Regions from separate parts of the Streptomyces chengmaiensis genome, predicted to be linked through region 1. Evidence: riboswitches for the same ligand, from Rfam matches in the RefSeq annotation. Region 1 holds a riboswitch; each other region holds the start of a gene.
What was found. A riboswitch is a leader RNA that binds a small molecule or an ion and turns the genes downstream of it on or off. The one in region 1 is predicted to bind cobalamin.
Positions count from the first base shown of each region.

Region 1 (7,393 bases):
CCTCAGACGCCTCCGGTGTGGACCTGGAAGGCGGCGCGGCGCACGGCCTTGGCCAGGGCGGGGTCCGGATGGGCGGCGGCCAGGGCCACCAGGACCTGCACGGTGCGCGGATGGCCGCCGGCGCGGACCTCCTCGAGGAGCGCGGGGACGGTGTTCTGGACGGCGGAGTCGAGATGGCGCAGCAGCAGCTGGGGTTCGCCGTGGTCGGTGACCGCCGCCGCGGTGTCCACCCAGAGCCAGGTCGCCTCTTCGCGGGTGAGGACGTCGGCCGCGTCCTCGGGGTCGACGCCCTCGTACTCGGCGAGCCAGAGCAGGGCGTAGGGGCGGAGCGAGGACTCGTCGGCGGCGGCGCGCACATCGGGCTCCGCGGGCGCGCCGACGGCCCGGAGGGCCTCGAAGGCGAGGCCGCGCAGCAGCGCGTCCTCGCCGCGGGCGACGGCGAGAAGTTCGGCGACGGCGCTGGAGACGGGGCGTGCGGCCAGCCAGGCACGGTATTCGTTGCGGGCAGGGCCGGGGGTGAGGCGGGCGCAGCCGCGCAGCATGTCCTCCGCCGACTGCTCGATATTGCCCGCGGGGCTCTGGGCGGCGACGCAGATCTGCTCGAGCTTGACCCAGACCGCCCAGTTGCCGAGGGGGGTGAGAGTGGCCTGGCCCTGGTCCAGGGTCAGGGCGCCGACGGCGCGGAGGCCTTCCATGGCCCAGTCGAGGAGAGAGGGGAGCGTCGGGGAAGGCGTCGCGTCCGGCACCGTCGCGTCCGGCACCGTCGCGTCCGGAACTGCGGCGCACGGGGCCGTCTCGCTGCGGGCCAGGGGGACTTCACAGCGTTCCTCGCGCAGTTCGGCGACGCGCTGCTGCAGCAGGTCGAGCAGGGCCGGCACGGCCACGGGGCCGGCGGACAGCTGCAGGAGGGAGAGGACCTGGGGGACGGCCTCGACGACCTCCGCGACGGCGGCGGGGGCCGCGGCGCCGGGGGCGGGGTGCGCCAGCGACCAGGCGTCGAAGAGGGCGACCCAGCCGCGCAGCACGGCCATGTCGTCGCGGTCCCACGCACGCAGCCGCCAGCCGGGGCGGACGGTGTCGCCGTGCACCTCGACCAGCCCGGCGAGCCGGGCGCGGTCCCATCCGGCGCGTACCTGGAGCGTTGTCAGTTCCAGCGCGGCGGCGGCCTGTTCCAGCGACGCCCGGCCGGTGAGCGGGGCGGTGCCGGCGGCCGCGTGCCCGGCGGCCGCCCAGCGGGCGACGCGCACCGCGTCCGCGAGCACCGCCCTCGCCTGGCGGGCGAGCTCGGCGGGGGCCGGGGTGCCCTCGGGCGGGCGGGGGGCGGGGCGAGTGCGCCGGGTCGTCACGGCCCGTCGAGCGGTGGCCAGGGATCGCGGGCGGACAAGACGGAGTCTGGAGTTGCGCGCCAATTGCTCATCAGGCTTTCGGGACGTCACGGGAGCAGTCTTCCCGCTGACGGCCCGAAAGCCCAAACGGAACCTGCTCGGCCGGACCTGGCGGCCGTGTGAGCAGGCGGCGACATCAAAGGGAGCGGTTACATCAAGGGGATGAGGAAGCGCCGGAGCGCTTCCTCATAGCGGGCCGGATCGGCGTTCCACATGGCGGCGTGCGGGGCGTGGCGGACGGTGTGCAGGGCGATCATCCCGGGGTTGCGGGCGGCGAGTTCGCGGGACGGCCGCCAGGGGGCGATGACGTCGTCGGGCCCATGGAAGAGGAGGGTCGGCATCCGCAGGGCGGCCGGCAGCGTGGTGGAGCGCAGCCGGTCCGCGTGCAGGCCGGTTCTGCCCTGCGCCGCGCGCACGGCGAGCGGCAGCAGGGGGGCCGGGGTTCTGCGTGCCCGGGCCAGGGCTCGCACGGTCGACTCCCAGTCGAGGACCGGGGAGTCCAGGACGAGTCCGCTGATCCGGTCGCGCAGGGCGCAGTGCGCGGCGGCGTGCAGGGCCATCGACGCACCGGTGGACCAGCCGTGGAGGACGACGCGCTGCGCCCCGTGGTGCAGCGCGTAGCGGACGGCGGCGTCCAGATCGCGCCACTCGGAGTCACCGAGGTGGCCGAGGCCGTCCGGGGGCCGGGGCGCGCCGTCGTCGCCGCGGTAGGCGAGGTCGAGGACGGGCAGCCGCTGGGCGTGCAGAAAAGGGATCAGGTTCATGGGGTGTTCCCGGGTGGCGCCCAGGCCGTGCACGGTGATGACCCAGGTGGTGCGGGCGCCGGGGACGAACCACGCGGGCAGGCCGCCCAGCTCCCCCGGGACGGTGACATCGCGGCAGGGCAGGCCGAGGGCATGCCCGGGGTCGCCGCTGTGCACCCGCGGTGTGAGCCGGACGCGGGTGCCCGGTTCGAGGCTGCCGTGGCTGACGCGCTCCAGTCTGCGCACCACCGCGTCCGCGGGGTGCGCGCCGTCGAGGACGGGGCCGACGACGGCATGCAGCCCCGGGCCCTCGATGCCGTACAGGCCGGGGCGGAGCGAGGCCAGGCTGCGGGTGAGGGTCACCCGACCGGGGGCGGTGGCGTGGACGGTGAGCCGGGGGTCGCCGGGCAGGGGCTGCCGTGAGGGCGCCCTGAGCGCGGCGGCGCTCGCGTAGCGGCCGGCCGCGACCGCGGCCGCTCCGACGCCGATCAGTGTGGTGGCGGCCGCTGCCGCCGTGGTAGCCGGGCGCACCGTTCCAGTGTCGGCAGCCGGTCCCCGCGCTGCCAGCGGACGGGGGCCACGGGGGTCAGGGCCTGGGCTGCGACCCGGTTCCGCCCGGCTCTGCCCGGCTCTGCCCGGGTGCGCTCGGGTGCTCGTGGATTCGACGGTGCGGAATCGAAAAGGGTGATACCTGACTCACACCCCGGAACAAGCCACAGACACCGCACAGCCCTGCCCAGTTCACCTCTCGTTCATCTAGGTTACTTACGGTCGGCCGGCCACTGACATCAAGAGATTGCCTGGGTAAATGGAACACATCACGCTGCTGCTCGCGATCGTGATCGTGACAGCTCTCGTGTTCGATTTCACGAACGGTTTCCACGACACCGCCAACGCGATGGCGACGACCATCTCGACCGGCGCTCTGAAGCCAAAGACTGCGGTGGCCATGTCCGCCGTACTCAATCTCGTCGGCGCCTTCCTCTCGGTGGAGGTCGCCAAGACGATCTCCAAGGGACTGGTCGACGAGACAGGCATCGCCCCGGAAGTGATCCTCGCGGCGCTCGTCGGCGCCATCCTCTGGAACCTTCTGACCTGGCTGATCGGCCTGCCCTCCAGTTCCTCGCACGCGCTCATGGGCGGTCTGATCGGCGCCACCATCGCTTCCATCGGCCTCAGCGGCGTCAACGGCGGCGTCGTCGTGACCAAGGTGCTGATCCCCGCGATAGCCGCCCCGCTGGTGGCCGGCATAGCCGCGTACTTCTCCACCCGGCTGACGTACAAGATCGGCAAGAACACCGCCCCGAAGGCCCAGGCCAAGGGCTACCGCAGCGGCCAGATCGCCTCCGCGGGCCTCGTCTCGCTCGCCCACGGCACCAACGACGCGCAGAAGACCATGGGCATCATCACGCTGGCGCTGGTCGCCGGCGGAGTGCTCGCACCCGGCTCCAACCCCCCGATGTGGGTCATCCTCTCCGCGGGTCTCGCCATCGCACTGGGCACGTACCTCGGCGGCTGGCGCATCATCCGCACCATGGGCAAGGGCCTGACCGACCTCCAGCCGCAGCAGGGCTTCGCCGCCCAGACCAGCGCGGCCACCGTCATCCTCGCCTCCTCCCACCTGGGCTTCTCCCTGTCGACCACGCACTCCTGCTCCGGCGCGGTGATGGGCGCGGGCCTGGGCCGCAAGGGCGGCGTGGTCCGCTGGTCGACCGCGACCCGGATGTTCGTCGCCTGGGGTCTGACCCTGCCGGCCGCGGGCCTGGTCGCCGCGGTCGCGGAGTTCGTCGCCCGGCAGGGCGACTGGGGCGTGGCCGCCGTCGCCGCCTTCCTGGTCGTCTCCTGCGCCGCGATCTGGATCATCTCCCGCCGTCAGGTGGTCAACCACACCAACGTCAACGACGTCGACGCCGACGGCACGCCCGACAGCGGCGACGCCCAGCCCGGTGTCGTCACCACCGCGATCGCGGCCGTCACCCCGCCGCCCGCCGGCGCCCCGGCCGACCTGTCGGCCACCATCCCGGCTCCGTCCGCTCCCCCCACCGAGTCGGCGCGCTCCGCCGCCGTCTGAAGCAGCTCCACGGAAGATACGGAAACGACATGGACATCGACTGGGCAGCCCTCGGCTCCGTCTTCGGCGTGAGCCTCGTGGCCACCGTCGCCCTCGTGGGCCTGTTCACCCTGGGCATCCAGGGCCTCAGCAAGCAGGAAGCCGCTGCCGCCGAGGGCGGTTCCGCGCCGCTGGCGCGCACCGGTGCGTACGTCTGCTTCGCACTGTGCACCGCGGCCGTGGCGTACGGGATCTCCCTGATCGTCGCCTGAGGACCCGCGCGAGCACCCCACGAAACCCCCGTCGGCCGGTTCCGGCGCCTGTCCGGCGCCCGAACCGGCCTTCGCATGCGTGGAATGTGGGGCTCAGCACACTGTCCCGTCGCAGGTCAAGGCGAGTTGACGGGCTTTGGCGGGCATGGTGGACTGCCGAGGCCAACTACGGCGGCAGCAGAGGAAGCCGGTGCGAATCCGGCGCGGTCCCGCCACTGTCACCGGGGCGTCCGCCGCCCCGGGAGCCAGGAACTCTCACCGCCGTTCACGTCAAGCCGGGGCGCGGACCCTGAGTGAGGACATATCGCCATGCATGGCTGCGGTTCAGCGGTGCGTGCCGACCGTGCGTTCGCCCTTGGCACGGCCCTCGGCCTCCTGGGCGACGCTCTGTTCGGCGATCCACGCCGGGGACATCCGGTCGCCGCGTTCGGGCGCACTGCGGGCGCGGCAGAGCGTGCGCTCTGGCGCGACCACCGCGGCTGGGGCGCACTTCATACAGCGCTATGCGCCGGCGGCGCGGCGGCGGCGGGGGCTCTGCTCGCACGGACGGCGCGAGCCGCAGACGCCGGCCTTCGGCGCCCTGCAGCCGATGCGGCGCAGATCGCGCTGACCGCCGCGGCCACCTGGGCCGTCGTCGGGGGGACGTCGCTCGCGCGGGAGGCGCGCGCGATCGGAGCGGCTCTGGCCGCCGGGGACACAGAGGCCGCACGCCGGCGGCTGCCGCATCTGTGCGGGCGCGATCCACAGGCGCTGGACGAGCGGCAGATCGCCCGCGCCGTGGTCGAGTCGGTGGCCGAGAACACCTCCGACGCCGTCGTCGGCGCGCTCGTGTGGGGTGCGGCAGCGGGCGTTCCGGGGCTCGTCGGGTTCCGCGCGGTCAACACCCTGGACGCGATGGTCGGCCACAAGTCGCCGCGCTACCGCCGCTTCGGCTGGGCCGCCGCCCGACTCGACGATGTGGCCGGCCGGCCGGGCTCCCGGCTCACCGCGGGCCTCGCGGTGCTCGCCGGCGGCGACGCCCGCGGCGCGGCGCGGGCCTGGCGCACGGATGCCGCCAGGCACCCGAGCCCCAACGCGGGCCCGGTGGAGGCCGCGTTCGCGGGGGCGCTCGGCGTACGGCTCGGCGGCACCCTGTCGTACGGGGGCCGGATCGAGCACCGGCCCGTCCTCAACGCGGCCGGCCGTGAGGTGGGGTACGGCGACATCGAACGCGCCGTGCGGCTCTCGCGCCGCGTCAGCCTGCTGACGCTGGCGGTCTGCGCGGCCGGGCGCACGGGGACGGACGCGGTCGTCCGCCGGGCGCGGAAGGCCAGGTCATGAGCGGGGGCGTGAGCGGCGGTCCGAGCGGGACGGGACGGGGAACGGGAACATGAGCGGGAGCGGACGGCGCGGCGGCGGGCTGCTGGTCGCCGGAACCACATCGGACGCGGGCAAGAGCGTCGTCACCGCCGGCATCTGCCGCTGGCTGGCCCGGCAGGGTGTGCGCGTCGCGCCCTTCAAGGGCCAGAACATGTCGCTCAACTCCTTCGTGACCCGCGAGGGGGCGGAGATCGGCCGGGCGCAGGCCATGCAGGCGCAGGCTGCCCGGGTCGAGCCGACCGCCCTGATGAACCCCGTCCTGCTGAAGCCCGGGGGCGACCGGACCAGCCAGGTGGTGCTGCTGGGCAAGCCGGTGGGAGAGATGAGCGCCCGCGGGTTCTTCGGGGACGCCGGGCCCGCGGGGAAGCCGCCGTCGGACACCCGGTCCGCCGGGGAAACACAGCACGGAGGGCGGCGGGCCTCGCTGCGCGACACCGTCGTGGAGTGCCTGGAGCAGTTGCGGGGCACATATGAAGCCGTGATCTGCGAGGGGGCGGGCAGTCCGGCCGAGATCAATCTCCGGCGCACCGACATCGTCAACATGGGCATCGCCCGGGCCGCGCAGCTGCCGGTGCTGGTGGTCGGGGACATCGACCGCGGCGGGGTCTTCGCGCAGTTCTTCGGCACGACGGCGCTGCTGGCCGCCGAGGACCAGCGGCTCGTCGCGGGCTATCTCGTCAACAAGTTCCGCGGCGATGTGACGCTGCTGGAGCCGGGGCTCGACATGCTCCGCGGGCTGACGGGCCGCGGGACGTACGGCGTGCTGCCCTATGCGCACGGCCTGGGCATCGACGAGGAGGACGGGCTGCGGGTCTCCCTGCGGGGCGCGGTGCGCGAGTCGGTCGTCGCGCCGCCGCTCGGCGAGGACGTGCTGCGGGTCGCCGTGTGCGCCGTGCCGCTGATGTCCAACTTCACCGATGTGGACGCGCTGGCGGCCGAGCCGGGCGTCGTGGTGCGCTTCGCCGACCGGCCGCAGGAACTGGCCGACGCCGACCTGGTGATCGTGCCCGGCACGCGCGGAACGGTGCGCGCCCTGGCGTGGCTGCGGGAGCGCGGGCTCGCCGACGCCCTCGCCCGGCGGGCCGCCGAGGGCCGCCCGGTGCTGGGCGTCTGCGGCGGCTTCCAGGCGCTGGGCGAGCGGATCGAGGACGAGGTGGAGTCGCGGGCCGGCGAGGTCGAGGGGCTGGGACTGCTGCCGGTACGGGTCCGGTTCGCACATGACAAGACGCTCGCGCGGCCCGCCGGCAAGGCTCTCGGCGAGCATGTCGAGGGCTACGAGATCCACCACGGCGTCGCCGAAGTGCTCGGCGGGGAGCCTTTTCTGGACGGCTGCCGGGTCGGCTCGGTGTGGGGTACGCACTGGCACGGGTCGCTGGAGAGCGACGCGTTCCGCCGGGCGTTCCTGCGGGAGGTGGCGGCGGCTGCGGGGCGGCGGTTCACACCCGCTCCCGACACCTGCTTCGGCGCGCTGCGCGAGGAGCAGTTGGACCGGCTGGGCGATCTGATCGAGGAGCACGCGGACACGGACGCGCTGCTGCGGCTGATCGAGCAGGGCCCGCCGGCCGGCCTGCCGTTCATCCCGCC
Region 1 is NZ_JARWBG010000017.1:78,544-85,936, reverse strand. It holds gene QCN29_RS16545 (hypothetical protein) at 3-1,436, opposite strand; gene QCN29_RS16540 (alpha/beta hydrolase) at 1,535-2,659, opposite strand; gene QCN29_RS16535 (inorganic phosphate transporter) at 2,937-4,199, shown strand; gene QCN29_RS16530 (hypothetical protein) at 4,229-4,450, shown strand; cobalamin riboswitch at 4,583-4,727, shown strand; gene QCN29_RS16525 (cobalamin biosynthesis protein) at 4,781-5,770, shown strand; gene QCN29_RS16520 (cobyric acid synthase) at 5,820-7,393, shown strand, end outside.

Region 2 (7,393 bases), on a different contig from region 1:
CGCCGCCCGGAAAGCGCGGCCTGTACGGCGCGTTCCCCCAGTTCGGCCCGGCCGCCGGCTTCTTCGCCTCCACCGGCGTGTTCATGCTGCTGTCGGGCGCACTCGACGACGAGCAGTTCCGCAGCTGGGGCTGGCGGCTGCCGTTCCTGCTCTCGTTCGCGCTCGTCGGAGTGGGGCTGGCGGTCCGCCTGAGGATCAGCGAGACGCCGGTGTTCGCCCGTGCCGCCGCCGCCCGCGAGACCAGCCGCGCCCCGGTGGCCGACGTCGTACGGCTGCACTGGCGGCAGCTGCTCCTCGGCGGCGGCGCGATGGTCGTCGTCTACGGGCTCTTCTACACCGCGACTGCCTACGCCCTGTCCTACGCCACGTCCGCCGCCGTCGGCGTGGACCGCACCATCATGCTGCTGCTGTCCATGGCCTCCGTCATCCTGCTGATCGCCGGCACCTGGTGGGGCGCCCTCCGCTCGGACACCCTCGGCCGCAGGCGCGTCTGCCTCCTCGGCGCGGCGCTGTGCACCGTCTGGGGGCCGCTGCTGCTCGCGCTGCTGGACACCGCGCGGCCCGCGCTGGTCCTCCTCGGGCTCTGCGGAGCGCTCGCCTGCGTCGGCGTCATCTACGGCCCGATGGGCTCCTGGCTGCCCGAGCTGTTCTCCACGAAGGTGCGGTACTCGGGCGCCTCGCTCGCATACAACCTGGGCGGGGTGCTGGGCGGCGCGGTCGCGCCGCTCGTCGCCACCCGGCTGCAGGACGTCCACGGCTCCCACGCCGTCGGCGGATACGTCGCCGCGATGGGCGTGGTGTCGCTGGTGTGCGTGTGGCTGCTGCCGGAGACCAGGGAGCGGGACCTCTACGCGGCCCCCAGGGCCCCGGCGCCCCGGCGCGCCGACGCCCCGGCACACGGTGACGTCACCGAACCGTAAGAGTTGCCGGGGCCCGCGGGAAGCGCGTCCGCTCTAGTCTCAGGACGTCACCCGACCCACAGGAGCCGACATGCGCGCCCGTGCCCGTACCCTCCTCGCCGTTCTGCTGTCCGCAGCCCTGCTCAGCGGATGCGGTTCGGGCGGCGGTTCCGAGGCGCCCGGGGACTCCCAGGACTCCCAGGACGCCGCGGCCGCGAGCACGCCCTCCCAGACCCCGCCCTCCGAGGCGACCGCGCCGCCGGAGGAAGCACCCGCGACGACCGGGACGCCCGAGGTGCTGCGCTTCACCGGAAAGACGGTCGACGGAAAGGACTTCGACGGCGCGACGCTCGCCGGAAAGCCGACCGTGCTGTGGTTCTGGGCCCCCTGGTGCCCCAAGTGCCGCGCGCAGGCCGCCGAGACCGCGAAGGTGGCCGCCGACTTCTCCGGCAGGGCGAACGTCGTCGGCGTCGCCGGGCTCGACCGGAACGACTCCATGCGCGACTTCGTCGCACAGACCCGGTCCGGGACGTTCCCGCATGTCTCCGACGAGGCGGGCGAGGTGTGGAAGCGCTTCAAGGTGACCCAGCAGAGCGTGTACGTCATCCTCGACAAGGACGGCAAGGAGACCTACAGCGGGGTGCTGCCCGGCGGCAAGGGCCTGGCCGAGAAGGTCGGGAAGCTCGTCGGCTGAGCGCCGGACAGCGCGCACAGGACCCCCGCGACCACCGCCATGGCCGACCTCCCTCTCGCCCTCGCCCTCAGCGCCGGAATGCTCGCCGCGGTCAACCCGTGCGGCTTCGCCCTGCTTCCGGCGTACCTCTCCCTCCTCGTCCTCGGTGACGACTCCCCCGGCCGTACGGCGGCCGTCGGCCGGGCGCTGACCGCCACCGCCGCGATCACCGCCGGATTCGCCGCCCTCTTCGGCGTCTTCGGGCTGGCGATCCTGCCCGTCGCCGGCCGGGTGCAGGAGCAGCTCCCGTGGTTCACCATCGGCTTCGGCGCGCTGATGGCGGCCGCCGGGGCGTGGCTGGCCGCCGGACGCCAACTGCCGGCCCTCGCCCCCAAGGTGCGGCGCGCTCCGTCCGTGACCCGCTCGGTTCCTTCGATGGCGCTGTTCGGGATGGCGTACGCCACCGCCTCGCTGGGCTGCACCATCGCGCCGTTCCTCGCCATCGTCGTCTCCGCCTTCCGCAGCGGCTCGACCGGCGAGGGGATCGCGCTGTTCGCCGCGTACGCCGCCGGTATGGGCATCATCGTCGGCGCGGCCTCGCTGACCGTCGCCCTCACCCGCAGCGCCGCCGTCGGCCGGCTGCGCGCCCTCGGTCGGCTCGCGCCCCGCATCGGCGGCGTACTGCTGCTGCTCATCGGCGCGTATGTGGCGTACTACGGCTGGTACGAGATCCGGGTGCAGAACGACCCGGCTGCCCAGGACCCGGTCATCGACGCGGCCGGAGCCGTCCAGCGCGCCATCGCGGACGCCGTGGACGCCGCCGGGCCCGGAACCGCCGCCGCGGCCTTCGCGGTGCTGCTGGCCGTCGCCGGAACCGCGGCCGTACGGCGGCGCAGGCGGTCCGGTCGACGGCCCGAGGGGAGCGCGGGCGCGGGGGCGGGGGCGCACAGTAGTGCGGGGTGAGCCAGGCCCTGGCACACCCCGCCCCCCTCTGAGATGCTTCCTGACGACAACGCGACGGCGGACGAGGAAGCCGGTGAGATTCCGGCACGGTACCGCCACTGTGTAGGGGGAGCGACTCCGCCATGGCCACCGCCTGCTGAAGGGTGGGAAGGCCGGGGAAGCGTCGATCCCGAGTCAGGAGACTCACGCCGTCGCACCTCGACGTTCCGGGGCGGATCTCCCCGAGAGAGGACGGTGGCACCCGTGTGCCCGCGTATCTGTGACAGCTCCTCCGTGCAGCCTGCCGTGCCGACCCCGGGCCGCTGCTGAGCGGCTCCCGGCACCGGACGTCTTCTTCCCCACGCCGTCAGGCGTTTCCCTTTCGCACGCCAGGAGCCATCGTGCCCGTTTCCCTGCTGCGCAGGCGCATGCCCGCGCGCCGCTCGACCGCCACAACCGCCACGACCGCCGCCGCCACCGCGTCGCTGCTCGCGCTGAGCCTCGCGCTCACCGCCTGCGGCGGCGACTCCGCACCGCCCGCCGCGGACACCAAGGCCGCCGAGAGCGGCGGCGACGGCTGCATCGCGGACTTCGACCCCGCCAAGGACTACTTCCCCGTCAAGTCCCGGGTGGAGCACGCCCGGAACTTCACCCTGCGCTATGCGAAGAGCTATCAGGTCCTCACCGTCAAGGAACCCTTCCCCAAGGGCAAGCCGGAGACGTACGTCCTGGTCAGGTGCGGAGCCCCCAAGCCGAAGCTGACCGGCGAGCTGGCAGAGGCGCCACAGATCACCACACCGGTCAAGAGCCTCTACTCGGCGTCCACCACGCATCTGCCGCTGCTGACCGAGACCGGCACACTCGATGTGCTGACCGGCGTCGGCAACAGCGCCTACATCAGCTCGCCCGAGGTGCGTGAGCGGGTGAGGTCCGGCGAGGTCGCGGTGTACGCGGCCGACAACAGCATCGACGCGGAGAAGGTCATCGCGGCCAAGCCCGATGTGCTGATGACCGGCGGCGCCGACGACCCGCAGTACCCGAAGCTGCGCCAGGCGGGCATCGCGGTCGTCGCCAACGCCGAGTGGCTGGAGCCCAGTCCGCTGGGCCGGGCCGAGTGGGTCAAGGCGGTGGCCGCGCTGACCGGGGCCGAGAAGCGGGCGGGCGAACTGTTCGACACCATCGAGTCGGACTACGGCAAGGTCGCCGCCAGGGCCGCCAAGGCCGCGGAGAAGAGCGAGCCGGTGAAGGTGCTGCCCGGCACCATGTACCAGGGCCAGTGGAGCATGGCCCCCGGCGGCAGCTACCTCGGCCGGCTCATCAAGGACGCAGGCGGCACGTACCCCTGGGCGGGCGACAGAAGCGCCGGCAACCTTCAGCTCGGCTTCGAGGCCGTGTACGCCAAGGGCGGCGACGCGAAGATCTGGCTGACGGGCGAGCAGTGGACGTCCTCCGCCGACGCGGTCAAGGCGGACCGCCGCTACGGCGAGCTGGCGGCCGTCAAGGACGGCGAGATCTGGACGAACACCAAGGCCCTCGGCCCAGAGGGCGGCAACGACTACTTCGAACGCGGGGTGCTCCGGCCCGACCTGGTGCTCGCGGACCTCTTCGCGATCCTGCACCCGGAGGAGGCGGCCGGCCACACCTTTGCCTTCCACCAGAAGGTGCCCAGGGCGTGACGGCCGTCACCGACACATCGCCGACCGCCCGCGAGCCGGTCCCCGAACCGGCCCGCGGGCCCGCGCGGCGGCGGCTTCTCGCCGTCGGCGCGCTGGCCGCGGGCACGGCCGCGCTGTTCGTGCTGACGATCGCCGTCGGCTCGTACCACGTCCCGGTCGGGGAGGTGGTGCGCGTGCTGTTCGGGGACGACGGGGCCGATCCACGATGGACCGTCATCGTCCACGAGGTGCGGCTGCCGCGCGCGCTGACCGCCGTCGCCGTCGGCGCGGCGCTGGCCGTGGCCGGAGTGCAGATGCAGACGCTGTTCCGCAACGCCCTCGCCGACCCGTTCTCCCTCGGTGTGAGCAGCGGGGCAAGCATGGGCGTCGCGGCGGTGGTCGTCACCACCGGCGGCGTCGCCGGAAGCTTCACCGGCGATCTGGCCGGGCTCGGCCGCATCGGCGTCATCATCGCGGCCGCCCTCGGCGCGGCCTGTGTGCTGGCGCTGGTGCTCACGCTGTCGCGCTGGGTGCGGTCGGCGGTCACCCTGCTGGTCATCGGCGTGATGATCGGCTCGGCCGCGACCGCGCTGGTGAGCGTGGCGCTGGTGTACGCCAGGCCGGAGCGCGCCCAGCAGTTCGTCATCTGGGGTCTGGGCAGCTTCTCCGCCACGACCTGGCCCGACCTCGCGGTGATGCTGCCCGTGATCGGAGCGGGGCTGCTGACCGCACTGCTGACGGCCAAGCGGCTCAACGCGCTGCTGCTCGGCGAGGACTACGCCCGCACCATGGGCCTCAACGTCCGGCGCACCAGGGACCTCGCCCTGCTCGGCACCTCGCTGCTCGCCGGGGCCGCCACCGCGTTCTGCGGTCCGGTGGCCTTCCTCGGGCTCGCGGTGCCGCATCTGACCCGGGTCGCCCTGGGTACCTCCGACCACCGGGCGCTCATCCCGGCGGCGATGCTCGCGGGCGCGTTTCTGGCGCTGGCGTGCGCGCTGCTCAGCCGGCCGCCGGGCATGGACGCGGTGCTGCCGCTGAACGCGATCACCTCACTGTTCGGCGCGCCCGTCGTCATCGCCTTCCTGGTGCGCAGCCGCCGCGGACTGCAAGGAGTGACGCCATGACGGAACTCGTGGAGACAGCGGCCGAGGACGCTTCCGCCGCGACCGGCACGACCGGCACCACGAACAGGACCCGCACCACGGACACGACCGGCGCCACGGACAGGACCCGCACCACGGACACGACCGGCGCCACGGACACGACCCGCACCACGGACACGACCCGCACCACGGACTGGACCCGCACCATGGACACGACCGCCGCCATGGTCACGACGGACACGACCGGCACGGAGGGGATCAGCACCCGCGGGCTCACCGTCGGCTACCGCATGCGCCGGGCGTCCCGGCGGCGGCGGGAGCGGGCCGTGCTCCGCGAGCTGGACCTGACCGCGCGCGCCGGAGAGCTGACCGTGCTCCTCGGTCCCAACGGCGCGGGCAAGTCCACCCTGTTGCGCACCCTGTGCGGGCTGCAGCCGCCGCTGGCCGGGTCCGTGCGCATCGGCGGCCTCGACATCGCCGGCCAGTCGCCCGCGGCGCTCGCCCGGCGTCTCGCGGTCGTACTGACCGACCGGGTGGACGCGGGACTGCTGTCCGCCCGCGAACTGGTCGCCCTGGGCCGCCATCCGCACACCGGGTTCACCGGACGCCTCTCCGACGCCGATCACACGGCCGTGGAGTGGGCCCTGGACGCGGTGGCCGCCGGGCATCTCGCGGACCGGCCCGCCGCCGAACTCTCCGACGGAGAGCGCCAGCGGGTGCTCACCGCACGCGCCCTCGCCCAGGAGCCGGCGGCCGTGCTGCTGGACGAGCCGACCGCGTTCCTCGATGTGCCGTCACGGGTGGCGCTGACCGTGCTGCTGCGCGACCTGGCCCGCAGCAGGGGCCTGACGGTGGTGGTCAGCACCCACGATCTGGAGCTGGCGCTGCGCGTCGCCGACGCCGTCTGGCTGGTCGACCGCTCCTTGAGGGTGCACGCGGGCGCACCCGAGGATCTCATCGCCCGCGGGGCGGTCGCCGCGGCCTTTGACGCCGAACATCTGGCCTTCGACGCCGCCTCGGGCAGCTTCGGGCTGCGCCGCCCCGCGCGGGCGACCGTGGCCATGGACGCCCCGCCCGCGCTGCGCCCGCTGCTGGAGAGAGCCCTGGCACGGGAGGACCTGGCCACAGGGGACGGCGACACCCTCGTCACCGCGGGCTCCGACGGGACGCTGACGGTGCGCGGGCGCGGCAGGACCGTACGGACGCGGTCCTTCCAGGAGCTGACCCGGGAGGTACGGACATGGTGAGGAACACCGCGCACACCGCGCACACCGCCGCCCTCGGCCTGGCCGGCCGTCTGGAGCGGATCAGCGCCGTGGGACCGTACTTCGCCGTCCACTGCGGCGATCTGCCGGACGCGGACGCCGCGGGCTTCCGCCCGATGACGGAGCTGTACGAGGACGGCGCGCTCACCGCCTACACGGAGACGGTGCGCGGGCGCATGGGCGTCGACCAGCCGCGCGTCGCCGCCTCCACGGTGCAGCTGGGCACCGCCTCCCGGCTGTGGTCGATCGCCCTCGCGACGGCCGCCGTCGGCGGACGCGTGCCCGATCTGCATCCCCGGACGCTGTGGTGGCGGCCGGGCGCGTCGGGACCGGTCGAGCTCTGGCTGCCCGTGCCGCGGGAGCTGCCGGACGCCGCCGCGGACGGCCCGGCCGACGCCGTGCACCGCACCGTGGCCGAGGCCAACCTCCGCCCCCTCGCCGACGCGGTCCACCGCGTGTTCGGCGTCTCCCCGCACATCCTGCGCGGCAACGCCGCCTCCGCCCTCATCGGCTCCCTGCGCGTGCTGCTCGCCCGTGTCCCGGAGGCGGACCGGGCGGCGGCCCTCGCAGTCGTACGCGACCTGCTCGGCCGGGAGCCGCTGGCCGGAGCCGGGGACTTCACCGCCGACGCGGACGGAAACGTCGCCTTCCGCCGCCGCAGCTGCTGCCTCTACTACCGCGTGCCGGGCGCGGGCGTCTGCGGCGACTGCGTCCTGACCAGCCGCCCGAGCCGGGCGAACCGAACCACCCTGGACAGCGGGACCACGCGGAACAGCAGGACCGCCCGGACCACCGGAAACAGCCGCTGAGGAAGGAAACAGCCATGACTGCCACGGAGTACGCCGTCGTCGAGACC
Region 2 is NZ_JARWBG010000022.1:58,845-66,237, forward strand. It holds gene QCN29_RS19400 (MFS transporter) at 1-920, shown strand, start outside; gene QCN29_RS19405 (redoxin domain-containing protein) at 991-1,593, shown strand; gene QCN29_RS19410 (cytochrome c biogenesis CcdA family protein) at 1,633-2,535, shown strand; cobalamin riboswitch at 2,560-2,735, shown strand; gene QCN29_RS19415 (ABC transporter substrate-binding protein) at 2,916-4,190, shown strand; gene QCN29_RS19420 (FecCD family ABC transporter permease) at 4,187-5,293, shown strand; gene QCN29_RS19425 (ABC transporter ATP-binding protein) at 5,497-6,519, shown strand; gene QCN29_RS19430 ((2Fe-2S)-binding protein) at 6,513-7,346, shown strand; gene QCN29_RS19435 (DUF7676 family protein) at 7,361-7,393, shown strand, end outside.
Region 2: another riboswitch for cobalamin. It lies ahead of QCN29_RS19415 (ABC transporter substrate-binding protein); the one in region 1 lies ahead of QCN29_RS16525 (cobalamin biosynthesis protein).

Region 3 (7,393 bases), on a different contig from region 1:
CCTGGAGCGTGTCGTCGAACAGCTCCGGCTCCTCCTTGCGGACCGTGTCGACGACCTCGAAGGCGAAGTTCATATGCATCGTCTCGTCGCGGAACACCCAGTTGGTGCCGGTCGCCAGCCCGTGCAGCAGTCCACGGGAGCGCAGCCAGTAGACGTAGGCGAAGGCCCCGTAGAAGAAGAGCCCCTCGATGCAGGCGGCGAAGCAGATCAGATTGAGCAGGAAGCGGCGGCGGTCGGCCTGCGTCTCCAGCCGGTCGATCTTCTCGGCCCCTTCTCCTTCCAGGGCGGCCATCCACTTGAAGCAGAACTGGGCCTTGTCCCGGATGGACGGGATGTTCTCCACGGCCGCGAAGGCCGCGGCACGCTCGTCCGGGTCGGGGAGGTAGGTGTCCAGCAGCGTCAGATAGAACTGGACGTGCACGGCCTCCTCGAAGAGCTGACGGCTCAGATACAGCCGCGCCTCCGGGGAGTTGATGTGCTTGTAGAGCGTGAGCACCAGGTTGTTCGCGACGATCGAGTCGCCGGTCGCGAAGAAGGCGACCAGCCGGCCGATCAGATGCTGCTCGCCCGGCGAGAGCTTGGCCAGGTCGGCGACGTCCGAGTGGAGGTCGACCTCCTCGACCGTCCAGGTGTTCTTGATGGCGTCCCGGTAGCGCTCGTAGAAGTCCGGGTAGCGCATGGGGCGGAGAGTGAGCTCGAAGCCCGGGTCGAGAAGATTCTGGTCACGCATTACTGGCAGGCCTCGCAGGACTCGGGGTTTTCCAGGGAGCAGGCGACTGCCTCTTCGGGGGTCGCCTGCACGGGGACGGAGGGGGCGGCTGCGGCGCTCGCGCCGCCGGCGGCGCGAGCGATCCGGGTGGCCGGGCGGGACCGCAGGTAGTACGTCGTCTTCAGCCCGGACTTCCAGGCATACGCGTACATCGAGCTGAGCTTGCCGATGGTCGGCGTCTCCAGGAACAGGTTCAGCGACTGGCTCTGGTCGAGGAACGGCGTACGGGCGGCCGCCATGTCGATCAGCCCGCGCTGCGGGATCTCCCACGCCGTGCGGTACAGCTCGCGGATCTCGGCCGGGACCCAGCCGAGGCCCTGGACGGAGCCGTTGGACTCGCGCAGCGCCTCCCGGGTCTGCGCATCCCAGACGCCCAGCTTCTTCAGATCCGCCACCAGGTACGAGTTGACCTGGAGGAACTCGCCGCTGAGAGTCTCGCGCTTGAAGAGATTGGAGACCTGCGGCTCAATGCACTCGTACACACCGGCGATGGAGGCGATGGTCGCGGTCGGGGCGATCGCCAGCAGCAGGGAGTTGCGCATGCCGGCAGCCGCCACCCGGGCGCGCAGGGCATCCCAGCGCTCCGGCCAGTTCGGCGTCACCTCGTAGTGGTCCGGGTGGAGCACGCCGCGCGCGGCGCGCGTCTCGGTCCAGGCAGGCAGCGGGCCATGACGCTCGGCCAGATCGCAGGACGCCTCGTACGCGGCGAGCATGATCCGCTCGGCGACCTTCGTGGAGAGCGCCTTGGCCTCGGCGGAGTCGAAGGGCAGCCGCAGCTTGAAGAACACGTCCTGCAGGCCCATCGCGCCCAGGCCCACCGGCCGCCAGCGGGCGTTGGAGCGGCCCGCCTGCTCGGTCGGGTAGAAGTTGATGTCGACGACCCGGTCGAGGAAGGTCACGGCGGTGCGGACGGTGTTGTCCAGCCGCTCCCAGTCGATCTCCCCGGCAGGGGTGACGAACGCGCCCAGGTTGACGGAGCCCAGATTGCAGACCGCCGTCTCCCCGTCGTCCGTGACCTCAAGGATCTCGGTGCACAGATTCGAGGAGTGGACGACCCTGCCGGGCTCCGCGGTCTGGTTGGCGGTGCGGTTGGCCGCATCCTTGAACGTCATCCAGCCGTTGCCGGTCTGCGCCAGGGTGCGCATCATCCGGCCGTACAGCTCCCGCGCCGGAATAGTCTTCCGGGCCAGACCGGCCGCCTCCGCCTTGAGGTAGGCGGCGTCGAAGCCATCGCCCCACAGGTCGACCAGCTCCGGCACGTCGGCGGGGGAGAACAGAGACCAGTCGGCGTCGGCGGCGACCCGGCGCATGAACTCGTCCGGGATCCAGTGCGCCAGATTGAGGTTGTGGGTGCGCCGGGCCTCCTCGCCCGTGTTGTCACGCAGTTCGAGGAACTCCTCGATGTCCGCGTGCCAGGTCTCCAGATAGACGCAGGCAGCGCCCTTGCGGCGGCCGCCCTGGTTGACGGCGGCGACCGAGGAGTCCAGCGTCCGCAGGAAAGGGACGATGCCGTTGGAGTGGCCGTTGGTGCCGCGGATCAGCGAGCCGCGGGAGCGGATGCGTGAGTACGACAGACCGATGCCGCCCGCGTGCTTCGACAGCCGCGCCACCTGGTGGTAGCGGTCGTAGATCGAGTCGAGCTCGTCCAGCGGGGAGTCCAGCAGATAGCAGGAGGACATCTGCGGATGGCGGGTGCCGGAGTTGAACAGCGTGGGGGAGGACGGCAGATAGTCGAGCCGGTTCATCAGCCCGTAAAGCGCGGCTACCTCCTCCAGGGCGCGGATCGAGTCGTCCTCGGCCAGCCCGGCGGCCACGCGCAGCATGAAGTGCTGCGGGGTCTCGATGACATTGCGGGTGATCGGGTGGCGCAGCAGATAGCGGCTGTGGAGGGTGCGCAGACCGAAGTAGCCGAAGCGGTCGTCGGCGCCCTGGGCGAGCGCCTGGTCGACGAGCGAGTCCAGCCGTGCAGAGTGCAGCCGGGCGAACTCCGCGGTCCGGTCGGCGATCAGGCCCTCGCGGCAGCCCACGGCGATGGACGCGGAGAACGAGACCGCCCCCTCACCGGCCGCCTCCTCGGCGATGGTCCGGGTGAGGAGCCGGGCGGCGAGCCGGGAGTACGCGGGGTCCTCGGAGATCAGCCCCGCGGCGGCCTCGGTGGCCAGCGAACGCAACTCGGCCTCGTCCGAACCGGCGTGCCGGCCGCGCAGTGCGGCGGCGGCGACCCGGCCCGGGTCGGTGTCGGGCAGATCGGCGGTGAGGTCGGTCAGGGTCCGCAGCAGCGCGGTCCCGGGGCCGTCGCCCACCCGCTCGGAGATGCCTGAAGCCGGATCGGCTGGCGCGATGGTCACGTGGTGCTCTCCCTCGCTCGGCTCTGGGCCGGCGGGGGAACGGGGCACGGGCGCGCACGCCGTCGCATGGGCGGCCGCGCGTCGTCCACCGGCCCAATTCCGCGAGGCCCGGACGTCTCTGGCGTCCGGTTCGGTCGAGCCGGACGCGCTGCCGGCAGGTCCTCGGACTGGCCTGTGGATGCGACAAAGCGCACCACGGCACACCGTTGCGGGACAGTTCCGGATTCGCACCGGATTCCCCTGGGCGGCAGCGAGGATGAGCATACATGTGGGGGCGGTGTGATGCGGACGGCCCTACATGTTGTGTCGGCCCGGCCTCTTCCTGTCACTGGGGCTCCGCCCCAGACCCCGTTTTCTCGGGGGCTCCGCCCCCGAACCCCCGCGCCTCAATCGCCGGCGGGGCTGGGTTTCTGGTCCCCGCGCCTCAAGCGCGGGCGGGGCTGGGTTTCTGGTCCTCGCGCCTCAAGCGCGGGTGGCTGGACGTCTGGTTCTTGCGCCTGAAGCGTCGGCGGGGTTGGGTTTCTGGTCCTTGCGCCTGAAGCGTCGGTGGGGCTGGGTTTCTGGTCCTTGGGCCTCAAGCGCTGGCGGGGCTGGGTTTCTGGTCCTTGGGCCTCAAGCGCTGGCGGGGCTGGGACTTGGCGTAGCCAGCCAAGCCCGCTGGGGCACCCCGGACGGAGTCCGGGGAGGTGCCTGGGGAAGGTCGAGGACACGGCCGAAGGCCGTGCCTGGGGGTCTGGGGGCCCGCCCCCGGTTATGGGAGGGGAAGGGCCCCCGCAGGCGCAAGCGCCTCAGCCGGCCGCGTCCGCGCCCACCTTCGGCAGCTCCCGCCGCCGCTCCCCGGGCTCCCCCGCGTCCGCCGTGTAGTCCGACGGCCTGGTCTCGTCCACGCCCTCCGGCGCCTTCAACGCCCGCATGACGAAGGTCAGCACCACCGTCACGATGACGTTCAGCACAAACGCCGTGAGGCCGATGTAGCCGATCTCACCGATTCCGGGGATCGCGGCCGACGAGCCGCCGAAGTGCTTCTGCGTTGGGCTGGCCACGCCGTACGCCGCCGCCGTGCCGTAGATCATGCCGACCGCCCAGCCTCCGAGCAGCGCCCAGCGGTGGAACCAGCGGGTGAACAGGCCGCCCACCAGCGCGGGGAAGGTCTGCAGGATCCAGATGCCGCCCAGCAGCTGGAAGTTGATGGCGACCGTCTTGTCCATGGTCAGCACGAACGCCAGTGCGCCGACCTTCACCAGCAGCGACACCAGCTTGGAGACCTTGGTCTCCTGCTCCGGGGTGGCGTCGGGCCGGATGAAGTCCTTGTAGATGTTGCGGGTGAACAGGTTCGCCGCGGCGATCGACATGATCGCCGCCGGCACCAGCGCGCCGATGCCGATGGCGGCGAAGGCCACGCCCGCGAACCAGTCGGGGAACATGTTCTCGAAGAGCTGGGGGATAGCCAGCTGGCCGTTGCTCACCGTCACCCCGGCGGCGAGCGCCATGAAGCCGAGCAGCGCGAGCATGCCCAGCATCAGCGAGTACAGGGGCAGGATCGTGGTGTTGCGCCGGATGACGTTGCGGCTGCGCGAGGACAGCGTCGCGGTGATGGAGTGCGGATACATGAAGAGCGCGAGCGCTGAGCCGAAGGCCAGGGTCGCGTAGCCCCAGTGGGCCGAGTCGCCCGGGATCAGCGAGCCGCGTGGCTTGTCGGTGGCCGGGTTGATCTGCTCGTACGCCGCGCCCGCCTTGGCGAAGATGTCGTCGAAGCCGCCGAGCCTGATCGGGATGTAGATGATCGCTACCGCGATGACGATGTAGATCAGCGTGTCCTTGACGAACGCGATCAGCGCGGGGGCGCGCAGCCCGGAGGAGTAGGTGTAGGCCGCGAGCACTCCGAAGGCGATCAGCAGCGGCAGGTCCTTGACGAACCAGTTGGTGTGCTCGCTGCCGCCGACGCCCATGACGTCCAGCACGGCCTGGATGCCTACCAGTTGGAGCGCGATGTACGGCATCGTCGCCAGGATGCCGGTGAGCGCCACCGCCAGGGAGAGCCCCTTGGAGCCCCAGCGTCCGCGGACGAAGTCGGAGGTGGTGACATAGCCGTGCCGGTGGGAGACCGACCACAGCCGCGGCAGGAAGGTGAAGATCAGCGGATAGACGAGAATGGTGTACGGGACGGCGAAGAAGCCCGCCGCTCCGGCCGCGTAGATGGCTGCCGGGACGGCCACGAAGGTGTAGGCCGTATAGAGGTCGCCGCCGAGCAGGAACCAGGTGATCCAGGTGCCGAACGAACGCCCGCCCAGGCCCCATTCGTCGAGGCTGTGCTCGTTCTCGGCCTTGCGCCAGCGCGCGGCCAGGAAGCCCATGACCGTGACGGCGACGAAGAAGAGGAGGAAGACGGCGAGTGCGACGCCGTTCACGCCGTCCTTCACAGGTCCCCGCCCTCCTTCCGGGCGGAGGCGGCGCGGGCGCTTTTGGCCCGGGCGCGCTGGTCACGCTGGAACAGCCGGTACGCGACCATGGTGAGCCCGGTCGAGACGACCACCCAGAGCATCTGGTACCAGTAGAAGAACGGCATCCCCGCGAACTTCGGTTCGACCCTGGCGTAGGAGCTCACCCAGAGCATCGCGACGAACGGTGCGATGAGACAGAGGGCGACGACGACCCGTAAAGGTGTCACCACGGGCCGCTGACGATCCGTCGCTTGCGTCGCTTCCGTCGGTTCCGGCGCTTGTGACGCCTTGGGCACTTCTGACATGCGGCGAACTCCGTCCCCTTGCCGAACGCCTGTGTAATGCGCACGAAATCTAGGGGAGGGCTGCCCGCCGCGACACCCCCTGTCCGGATAACGGATCTATTCCGTCACGTCGGTTGAACGACGGGAGGCTATTCGGCGGGACGCTGGAGCCGGGCGACGAACTTGTAGCGGTCGCCGCGGTAGACGGAGCGCACCCACTCCACCGGCTCGCCCTGGGTGTCGATGGAGTGCCGGGACAGCATCAGCATCGGCAGCCCGACGTCCGTGCCCAGCAGCCCGGCCTCACGCGGGGTGGCCAGTGAGGTCTCGATGGTCTCCTCGGCCTCGGCGAGCCGCACGTCGTACACCTCCGCCAGAGCGGTGTAGAGGGAGGTGTACTTCATCAGATTGCGGCGCAGGGCGGGGAAGCGCTTCGCGGACAGATGCGTCGTCTCGATGGCCATGGGCTCGCCGCTCGCGAGCCGCAGCCGCTCGATGCGCAGCACCCGGCCGCCCGTGGGGATGTCGAGCAGCCCGGCCAGGGTGTCGTCGGCGGTGACATAGCCGATGTCGAGCAACTGGGAGGTCGGCTCCAGGCCCTGGGCGCGCATGTCCTCCGTGTACGAGGTGAGCTGCAGGGCCTGGGACACCTTGGGTTTGGCGACGAAGGTGCCCTTGCCCTGGATGCGCTCCAGGCGGCCTTCGACGACGAGTTCCTGCAGTGCCTGGCGCACGGTGGTGCGGGAGGTGTCGAACTCCGCCGCGAGCGTCCGCTCCGGCGGCACCGGGGTGCCGGGCGGCATGGTCTCGGTCATCTCGAGGAGATGCCGCTTGAGGCCGTAGTACTTGGGCACGCGCGCGGTGCGGGCCTGGTTGCCGTTCTCGGTCTCGGTGCCGCTCCCGTCTGTGGTCATGGCCCGCCTCTCCGCCTTCTGCCCTGCTGCCGTCACCGGCACCTCCGTCTGTTGCGGCTCACATGGTGGCACGGCCCGATCACAGGTCGTCGACCTCCTTCAGGTGTCGGTCCGGTAACGGACGTGACAGCCCTTCTTATACACCCTTGACACCCCTAAAGGTCTAGGCCAAGCTCCCGGTACTGGTCTAAACCATTAAAGACCAGATCCCGGCCCCAGGGCAGACTCCGATGCGCGACCTCAAGTTCTGCGCGACTCCCGGGTGGTGGGGGGGTAACTCTTGCATCCCTTGAGGAGGGTGGCGTGAAGCGTAAGCTCATGGCTGCGGTGGGTGTGGCTGCGATGACCGCGTCGATCGCGGCATGCGGCTCCGACAGCACCGAGGCCGCGAAGGACCCCAAGGACCGCGACGAGACGCTGACCGTCTGGCTGATGGTCGATGCGCAGTCCACCTGGCCCGAGCTGGTCAAGGATGTCAACGCCCAGTTCAACGCCAAGTACCCCGAGGTCAAGGTCAACGTCCAGTACCAGCAGTGGGGCGACAAGACCAAGAAGCTGGACGCCGCCCTCGCCGGTGACAAGTTCCCCGACGTCGTCGAGCTCGGCAACACCGAGACGATGACATACATCCTCAACG
Region 3 is NZ_JARWBG010000001.1:380,663-388,055, reverse strand. It holds gene QCN29_RS01695 (ribonucleotide-diphosphate reductase subunit beta) at 1-730, opposite strand, end outside; gene QCN29_RS01690 (ribonucleoside-diphosphate reductase subunit alpha) at 730-3,117, opposite strand; cobalamin riboswitch at 3,254-3,381, opposite strand; gene mctP (monocarboxylate uptake permease MctP) at 3,906-5,537, opposite strand; gene QCN29_RS01680 (DUF3311 domain-containing protein) at 5,534-5,863, opposite strand; gene QCN29_RS01675 (GntR family transcriptional regulator) at 5,992-6,756, opposite strand; gene QCN29_RS01670 (sugar ABC transporter substrate-binding protein) at 7,060-7,393, shown strand, end outside.
Region 3: another riboswitch for cobalamin. It lies ahead of QCN29_RS01690 (ribonucleoside-diphosphate reductase subunit alpha); the one in region 1 lies ahead of QCN29_RS16525 (cobalamin biosynthesis protein).

Region 4 (7,393 bases), on a different contig from region 1:
CCCTCAGGCGGCCACCGGCGCGCCGCGGGGCTGCGGCGCGAAGAGCTGGCCCAGCTGGCCGGCATCTCCGTCGACTACGTCACCCGTCTCGAACAGGGCCGGGCCACCAATCCCTCCAGGCAGGTCGTCGAAGCCCTCGCCCGGGCCCTGCGGCTCACCAGCGCCCGGCGCGCCCATCTCTTCCAACTCGCCGGTCTCGTCCCCCCGGGCCCGGAGAAGGTCGCGGCGTACATCACGCCCAACGTCCAGCGGATGCTCGACCGGCTCGCCGGAACCCCCGTCGCGGTCTTCGACGCCGCATGGACCCAGCTGCTCGCCAACCCCCTGTACACGGCGCTGATGGGGGAATGGCACGGCAACGACCTCAACGCCGTGTGGCGCAACTTCCTCGGCGCCGGAGCCCGCGTGCGCCACACCCCCGAATCCCGGAGCGCACTACGTGCCGCGCAGGTCGCCGACCTGCGCAGAACAGCAGGCCGCTACCCGGCCGATCGGCGACTGCAGCACCTCATCTCCCAACTGCGAGCCAGAAGCGCCGAGTTCGACGACCTCTGGGAATCCGGGGCCGTCGGCCGGCACCAGTCCGCCCGCAAGACCGTCGACCACCCCCACGTCGGCGCCCTCACGCTGGACTGCGACGTACTCGTCGTCGCCGACAGCGACCTGCGCATCATGGTCTACACCGCAGAACCCGGCAGCCGGGACGCCGAACGCCTCGCGCTCCTCGCCGTCATAGGAAGCCAGGCACTCACCGGATAGCCGACAATCCGCCGGCCGTCACCCGTGCGCCTCCGGCCTCTCGCCACACTTGCACGGAGAGATCCGCATGGTCGGCCGCACCGCACCGCGGACCGGGATCGGCCGCCTGCGCCCGGCCCGGGGCGCGGGGTCCTCGCCGCCGCGGTCGATGCTGCCGCTGATCCGGGAGTACGGCCTCGAGGTGGCCTGACGAGGGCGTTCGCGGCGGGCGGGCCGCGGGGGGCCCGTCCGCCGTCGGCCGAACGTGGGTCTGTGCGGAGCGGGCGTTATACCCCAGGGGCCGCGGGCAGTCATCGGACCATGCCCCTGCTCGTCGGAACCTCGGGATGGCAGTACAAGGACTGGCGCGGTGTGCTCTATCCGGCCGGGACGCCACAGCGGCTGTGGCTGGAGGAGTACGCACGGAACTTCGCCACCGTCGAGAGCAACAACGCCTTCTACCGGCTGCCCACCACGGAGAACTTCGCCTCCTGGCGGGAGCGGACGCCGGAGGGGTTCGTCATGGCGGTCAAGGCGAGCCGCTATCTGACGCATGTCAAGCGGTTGCACGACCCCGAGTCGCCGGTGCGGCTGCTGCTGGAGAGGCTTCAGGGACTGGGGGATCGGCTGGGGCCGGTGTTGTTGCAGTTGCCGCCGAACTTCCGCGCAGACGTCGGCGCTCTGGATGCGTGTCTGCGGTGCTTTCCCGACGCCGTGCGGGTGGCCGTGGAGTTCCGCCACACCTCGTGGTGGGACGCGGAGCGGGAGGTGCGGGCGGTGCTGCGTGAACACGGCAGCGCCCTGTGCTGGGCGGACCGCGGGTCGCGCCCGGTGACGCCGCTGTGGCGCACGGCGTCCTGGGGATACCTGCGGCTGCACGGCGGCGGCGCCGCACCGCCGCCGCGCTACGGACGGCAGGCACTCGCCTCCTGGGCCCGCCGGATCGCCGACGCCTGGCCGGACAAGGCCGACGTCCATGTGTACTTCAACAACGACATTGGCGGTGCGGCCGTCGCGGACGCATCGCACTTCGCACGGCTCGCGGCCGCGCGAGGACGCACGGTGAGCCGCACACCGCGGACGACGGAGACGTAGTCGACGGGGCGGCGCTCGCCCGCGAGCCCGGCCGTGCTGCGCGGCTGCACTCCCCGCCGGCAGATCGCCCGTGTCAGGGTCCGCCGCACACGCCGGCAGGAGCGCCCGTCCGCGCTCGCGCAGCGCTGCGGAGCCTGACACCCGCGGCGCAGACCGGCGCGCGTCGACGCGGAGGTCACCGAGCATCCGCGCACCGGCATTCCGCAGCTGACCGGGCGCCGGGGGCGTACATCCCGTCCCGGACGGCGTGCGGTGCGGGGAGGGAGGAGCCGAGGCGACCCAGCTGCGCCCGCCGCAGGGGCGCACCCGGAGGTCCCCCAGGCGGGGCTTGATTTCCGGGGCCCCGGAAAGTCCGGCCCGTCCGGCGATTGAAGACCGGGGCACGGGGGGCAGCCACGGGAGGTGGGGGTCACCCACGCCCCAGGGCCCAGGGGGAGGGGTGGGGGAGAAACCGACAGGAAGCCACCGGCGATACTGGGCGCGCCCCCGTCCGCCCCGACGCTCCGGCCCCCGGACGTCCGCACCCCAAGAACGGCAGCGCAATGACCGCAGACACCCGTCGCATCCTTGTCATCGGCATCGGAGCCGGTGACCCCGACCATCTGACGCTCGCCGCCGTCAAGGCCATGCGCCGTGCCGATGTCTTCTTCGTCATCGGCAAGGGGGAGGAGAAGTCCGGGCTGACGGATCTGCGCCGGGACATGCTCGACGAGCACGTGCCCGGACCGTACCGGGTGGTGGAGGCCGAGGACCCCTGGCGCGACCGGACGCCGCAGGACCGCTCCCGGTACGCGTCGGCGGTCGACGACTGGCGGCGCCGCCGCGCGGACGTCTACGAGCGGCTGATCCGCGAGGAGCTCGCACCCGGCGAGCACGGGGCCTTCCTCGTCTGGGGCGACCCGTCGCTGTACGACAGCACGCTCGCCATCCTCGACGACATCCGCGGCCGCGATACGGTCGCCTTCGAGCACGAGGTGATCCCCGGCGTCAGCAGCGTCTCCGCGCTGGCCGCCCGGCACCGGATCCCGCTCAACCAGGTGGGGCGGCCCGTCCACATCACCCCGGCCCGCCATCTCGCCGACCGTGTCGGCGAGGGCCCCGCGGAGACGCTCCCCGACGACGGCGACGTCGTCGTCATGCTCGACGCCCACCAGACGTTCACCCGCTTCACGGGCGGGGACCTGTGGATCTACTGGGGCGCGTACCTCGGCACCCCGGACGAACTCCTGGTCTGCGGGCCCGTGTCCGAGGTGGCCGACCGCATCCTCGAGGTGCGCGCCGAGGCCCGCGCCCGGCACGGCTGGATCATGGACACCTATCTGCTGCGCCACCACGGCTGAGCAGGCGAGGGCCGGGCAGGACGGACGAAGCCGTCCTGCCCGGCCCTATGCGCTCCGTCAGGTCGTCACCGGCCCGTCACCGGCCCGGCACCAAGTCGGGATCAGGCCGTCATCGGGGCGGCAGCTCCCCGCGCACCGTCCGCGCCGCCGCGACGAGGTTCTCCAGCGACGCCTTCGTCTCCGGCCAGCCGCGTGTCTTCAGCCCGCAGTCCGGATTCACCCACAGCCTTTCGGCCGGGATGGCCTCGAGCCCCTCGCGGAGCAGCGCCGCCGCCTCCTCGGCGCTGGGCACGCGCGGTGAGTGGATGTCGTACACGCCGGGTCCCGCCTCGCGCGGATAGCCGTGGGCGGCGAGTTCCCGGGCGACCTGCATATGGGAGCGGGCCGCCTCCAGGCTGATGACGTCGGCGTCGAGGTCGTCGATGGCCTGGACGACGTCGCCGAACTCGGCATAGCACATATGGGTGTGGATCTGGGTGTCCGGCCGGACGCCGCTTGTGGTCAGCCGGAACGACTCCGTCGCCCAGGCGAGATAGCCGGCGTGGTCGGCGGACCGCAGTGGCAGGGTCTCCCGCAGGGCGGGCTCGTCCACCTGGATCACCGAGGCGCCGGATGCCTCCAGGTCCTGCACCTCGTCGCGCAGGGCCAGGGCGACCTGGCGCGCGGTCTCGTTGAGCGGCTGGTCGTCGCGGACGAAGGACCAGGCAAGCATGGTGACCGGGCCCGTCAGCATTCCCTTGACGGGACGGTCCGTCAGCGACTGGGCGTACCGCGTCCAGCCGACCGTCATCGGCGCCGGCCGGGAGACGTCGCCGACGAGGACCGGCGGCCGGACATAGCGGGTTCCGTAGGACTGGACCCAGCCGTGACGGGTGGCGACATAGCCGCTGAGCTGTTCGGCGAAGTACTGCACCATGTCGTTGCGTTCGGGCTCGCCGTGGACCAGGACGTCGATCCCCGCCTCCTCCTGGAAGGAGATCGCCTCCTGGATCGCGGCCCTGATGTGCTCCTGATATCCGGCGGCGTCGATCCGGCCCGCGCGCAGACCGGCGCGGGCGGTGCGCAGGCCGGTCGTCTGCGGGAAGGAGCCGATGGTGGTGGTCGGCAGCGGGGGCAGCTTCAGATGGGCCCGCTGGGCGGCCGTCCGTTCGGCGTAGGGCTGGGAGCGGCGGGCGTCGGCGTCGGTGACTGCCCCCGCCCTGGCCCGTACGGCGGGGTCGCCGGTGAGTGACGAGTCCGCGCGCGAGGCGAGATCGGCGCGGTTGGCGGCCAGTTCGGCGGCGACGCTCCCGACGCCTTCCGCCAGGCCCCTGGCGAGGGTGACGATCTCCCGGGTCTTCTGCCGGGCGAACGCGAGCCAGCGCAGGATCTGCGGATCGACGTCCGTCTCGGCCGCGGCGTCCAGCGGCACATGGAGCAGGGAGCAGGAGGCCGAGACGTCGACGCGGTCCGCGAGGCCCAGCAGTGTGCCCAGTGTGGCCAGGGACTTCTCGTGGTCGTTGAGCCAGATGTTGCGGCCGTCGACGACGCCCGCGACCAGCCGCCTGCCAGGCAGGCCGCCCACCGCTGCGAGACCCTCGAGGTTCGCGGCGGCGGCGCCGGTGAAGTCGAGGGCCAGTCCGTCCACCGGGGACTCGGCGAGCACCGGCAGGGCCTCGCCGAGTCGGCCGAAGTAGGAGGCGACGAGCAGCTTGGGGCGGTCGGCAAGACCGCCGAGGTTCCCGTAGGCGCGGGCGGCGGCGTTCAGTTCGGCGGGGGTTCGGTCCTGGACGAGGGCCGGCTCGTCGAGTTGCACCCATTCGGCGCCTGCCGCCCGCAGATCGGCCAGCACCTCGGCGTAGACCGGAAGCAACCGATCCAGCAGGGTGAGCGGTTCGAAGTCCGCGGCGGCGCCGGGCGCGGGCTTGGCCAGCAGCAGATAGGTGACCGGGCCGACGAGCACGGGCCGGGCGGCCGGCCCGAGGGCCAGCGCCTCCCGCAGTTCGCCGGTCTGCTTGGCACAGTCCGCGGTGAAGACGGTGTCGGGGCCCAGTTCCGGCACCAGGTAGTGGTAGTTGGTGTCGAACCACTTGGTCATCTCCAGGGGCGCGACGTCCTGGGTGCCGCGGGCCATCGCGAAGTACCCGTCCAGGGCGTCGGCGGCGACCGCCGCACGGTGCCGTTCGGGGATCGCCCCGACCATCACCGTGGTGTCGAGGACATGGTCGTAGTACGAGAAGTCACCGGTCGGCACCTCGTGAACGCCTGCACGGGCCAGCTCACGCCAGTTCGCCCGGCGCAGTTCCGCGGCGGTCCCGGCCAGGGCGTCGGCGGTGACCGTGCCCTTCCAGTAGCCCTCGACCGCCTTCTTCAGTTCCCTGTTCGGCCCCTGTCGGGGGTAGCCGTGCACGGTGGCCCGTGCAGCCGCGGCTGCGGGCTTCGTCATGACACTCTCTCCTTCGCGAAGATGTCCTGGGCATCCCGGGAACCGGGGGAGAGCGCGAAGGGGGAGACGCAGGCGGCCGCAACGGCCGTGGCAGGCCGTTCGCCTGGTGTGGTCGCCGACCCGCCCTCGAGGTCACCGGGATGTCCGCGCACGATCGTCCGTACGCGGGCAACGGGCAGGTCTTCGGACTCGCGGGCGCGTGCGGCCCGGAAAGGGCGCACTCCTACTGGCCGTCGCTTCCCGGACCCGGTTCGGGTCCAGTGCGTATGACGGCGGTCGTTCCCGCTCACCGCTGCGGGGCAGTCCCGGATTCCCACCGGGTTCCCTCTTGCGACGCGCCTGTCTGGAGGACAGGGCGAACCAGCTGCGTCGGTCAGCCTAGCGGGAGCGGCTCGAAGACGGATGCGGCAGCCCGCATTCCGGGCAGGTGGGCTGAGACGGTTCGGGGTGCCGCGGGCACGGCCTCCCGGGCGCACGCTCCCACTGCTGCCCAGGGCCCCGCCCCGGCCACCGCAACGGGGCTGCGCTCGGACCCTCTCAAGGGGCGGTCGTCCCGTGCCCGCCGATCGCGCCGATCGCGTCCAGGGTGGCGGTCACTGTTCGGTGCAGGGTGCGGGCGTCGACTCCGGCCCGCGAGCGCAGGTTCACACCATGGGCGAGGAGAGCGAGTGCCTCCGCCATCGAGTCCGGGTCGACGCCCGGATCCAGTTGATTCAGCCGGCCGGCCGTGACGAGCGCCGCGTGCAGGGACCCCCGGAGTTCCCGGTACAGACGGTCGAGCAGGGCACGCACTTCGGGGTCGCCGCTCTCGGCGCCCGCGTGGGCGTTGGAGATCATGCAACCCCAGCGCGCGTACTCGCCGTGGCAGCACGCCTCGATCAGCTCGGCGAAGAAGTCGCGAACCGCGGGAAGCCCGCGCTCGTCCTCGGCGAGGCGGCGGAACGCCGGCTGGGAACGCCGCTCTGCATAGCGCCGCAGCGCCGCTCGGTAGAGCTCCTGCTTGCCGCCGAACGTGGCGTAGAGGCTGGACCGGTTGACTCCCGTGGCCGACACCACGTCCTGGATTCCGGTCGAGACCATTCCGTCGCGCCAGAAGAGACGCACGACCGTGTCCAGGGTCGCGTCCGCGTCAAAGTGCTTGATGTCTGGCACGCCTCACCCCGGGAACCTGGACTGACGATTCCAGGATACCGCCATGGAGCTGGTGCGGGAGTGGCGCTGCCTGTATCTTGGAACGGTCGTTCCGGGTATGGGTTCGCTGCGTGCGGCGCGACGGCGCAGGCGGCCGCGTCATGCCTGAGTGCAGCGGACGTCAACGACGGCCGGCACACCGAGGCGCAGCCGCGACGCCCGGCGGGTCGCGACGCCCAACCGGTCGTGACGCCCGGCGCCTGGTCGGCCGCTCGACGCGGAGTCGCCGTACCCAGAACTCCAGAACTCACAGGAGGCACACGGACCATGCGGATCATGCGTACGCCCGATGAACGGTTCAACGACCTGCCCGACTACCCCTTCGCGCCGGCCTACGTGGATGTGGGGGCGGGGGACGGCAGCGGCGACAGGCTGCGTGTGCACTATGTGGACGAAGGCGACGGCAGTTCGGGAGAGACGGTGCTGCTGCTGCACGGTCAGCCGTCCTGGTCGTACCTCTACCGGCATATGATCCCGCCACTCGGCCAGGCGGGCCATCGGTGCGTCGCTCCCGATCTCATCGGCTTCGGCCGCTCCGACAAGCCGGCCGCCCGCTCCGACTACACCTACCAGCGCCATGTGGACTGGATGCGGGAGGCTCTCT
Region 4 is NZ_JARWBG010000003.1:113,968-121,360, reverse strand. It holds gene QCN29_RS03895 (helix-turn-helix transcriptional regulator) at 1-759, shown strand, start outside; gene QCN29_RS03890 (hypothetical protein) at 827-949, shown strand; gene QCN29_RS03885 (DUF72 domain-containing protein) at 1,060-1,833, shown strand; gene cobF (precorrin-6A synthase (deacetylating)) at 2,376-3,173, shown strand; gene metE (5-methyltetrahydropteroyltriglutamate--homocysteine S-methyltransferase) at 3,283-5,598, opposite strand; cobalamin riboswitch at 5,756-5,978, opposite strand; gene QCN29_RS03870 (TetR/AcrR family transcriptional regulator) at 6,136-6,750, opposite strand; gene QCN29_RS03865 (haloalkane dehalogenase) at 7,066-7,393, shown strand, end outside.
Region 4: another riboswitch for cobalamin. It lies ahead of metE (5-methyltetrahydropteroyltriglutamate--homocysteine S-methyltransferase); the one in region 1 lies ahead of QCN29_RS16525 (cobalamin biosynthesis protein).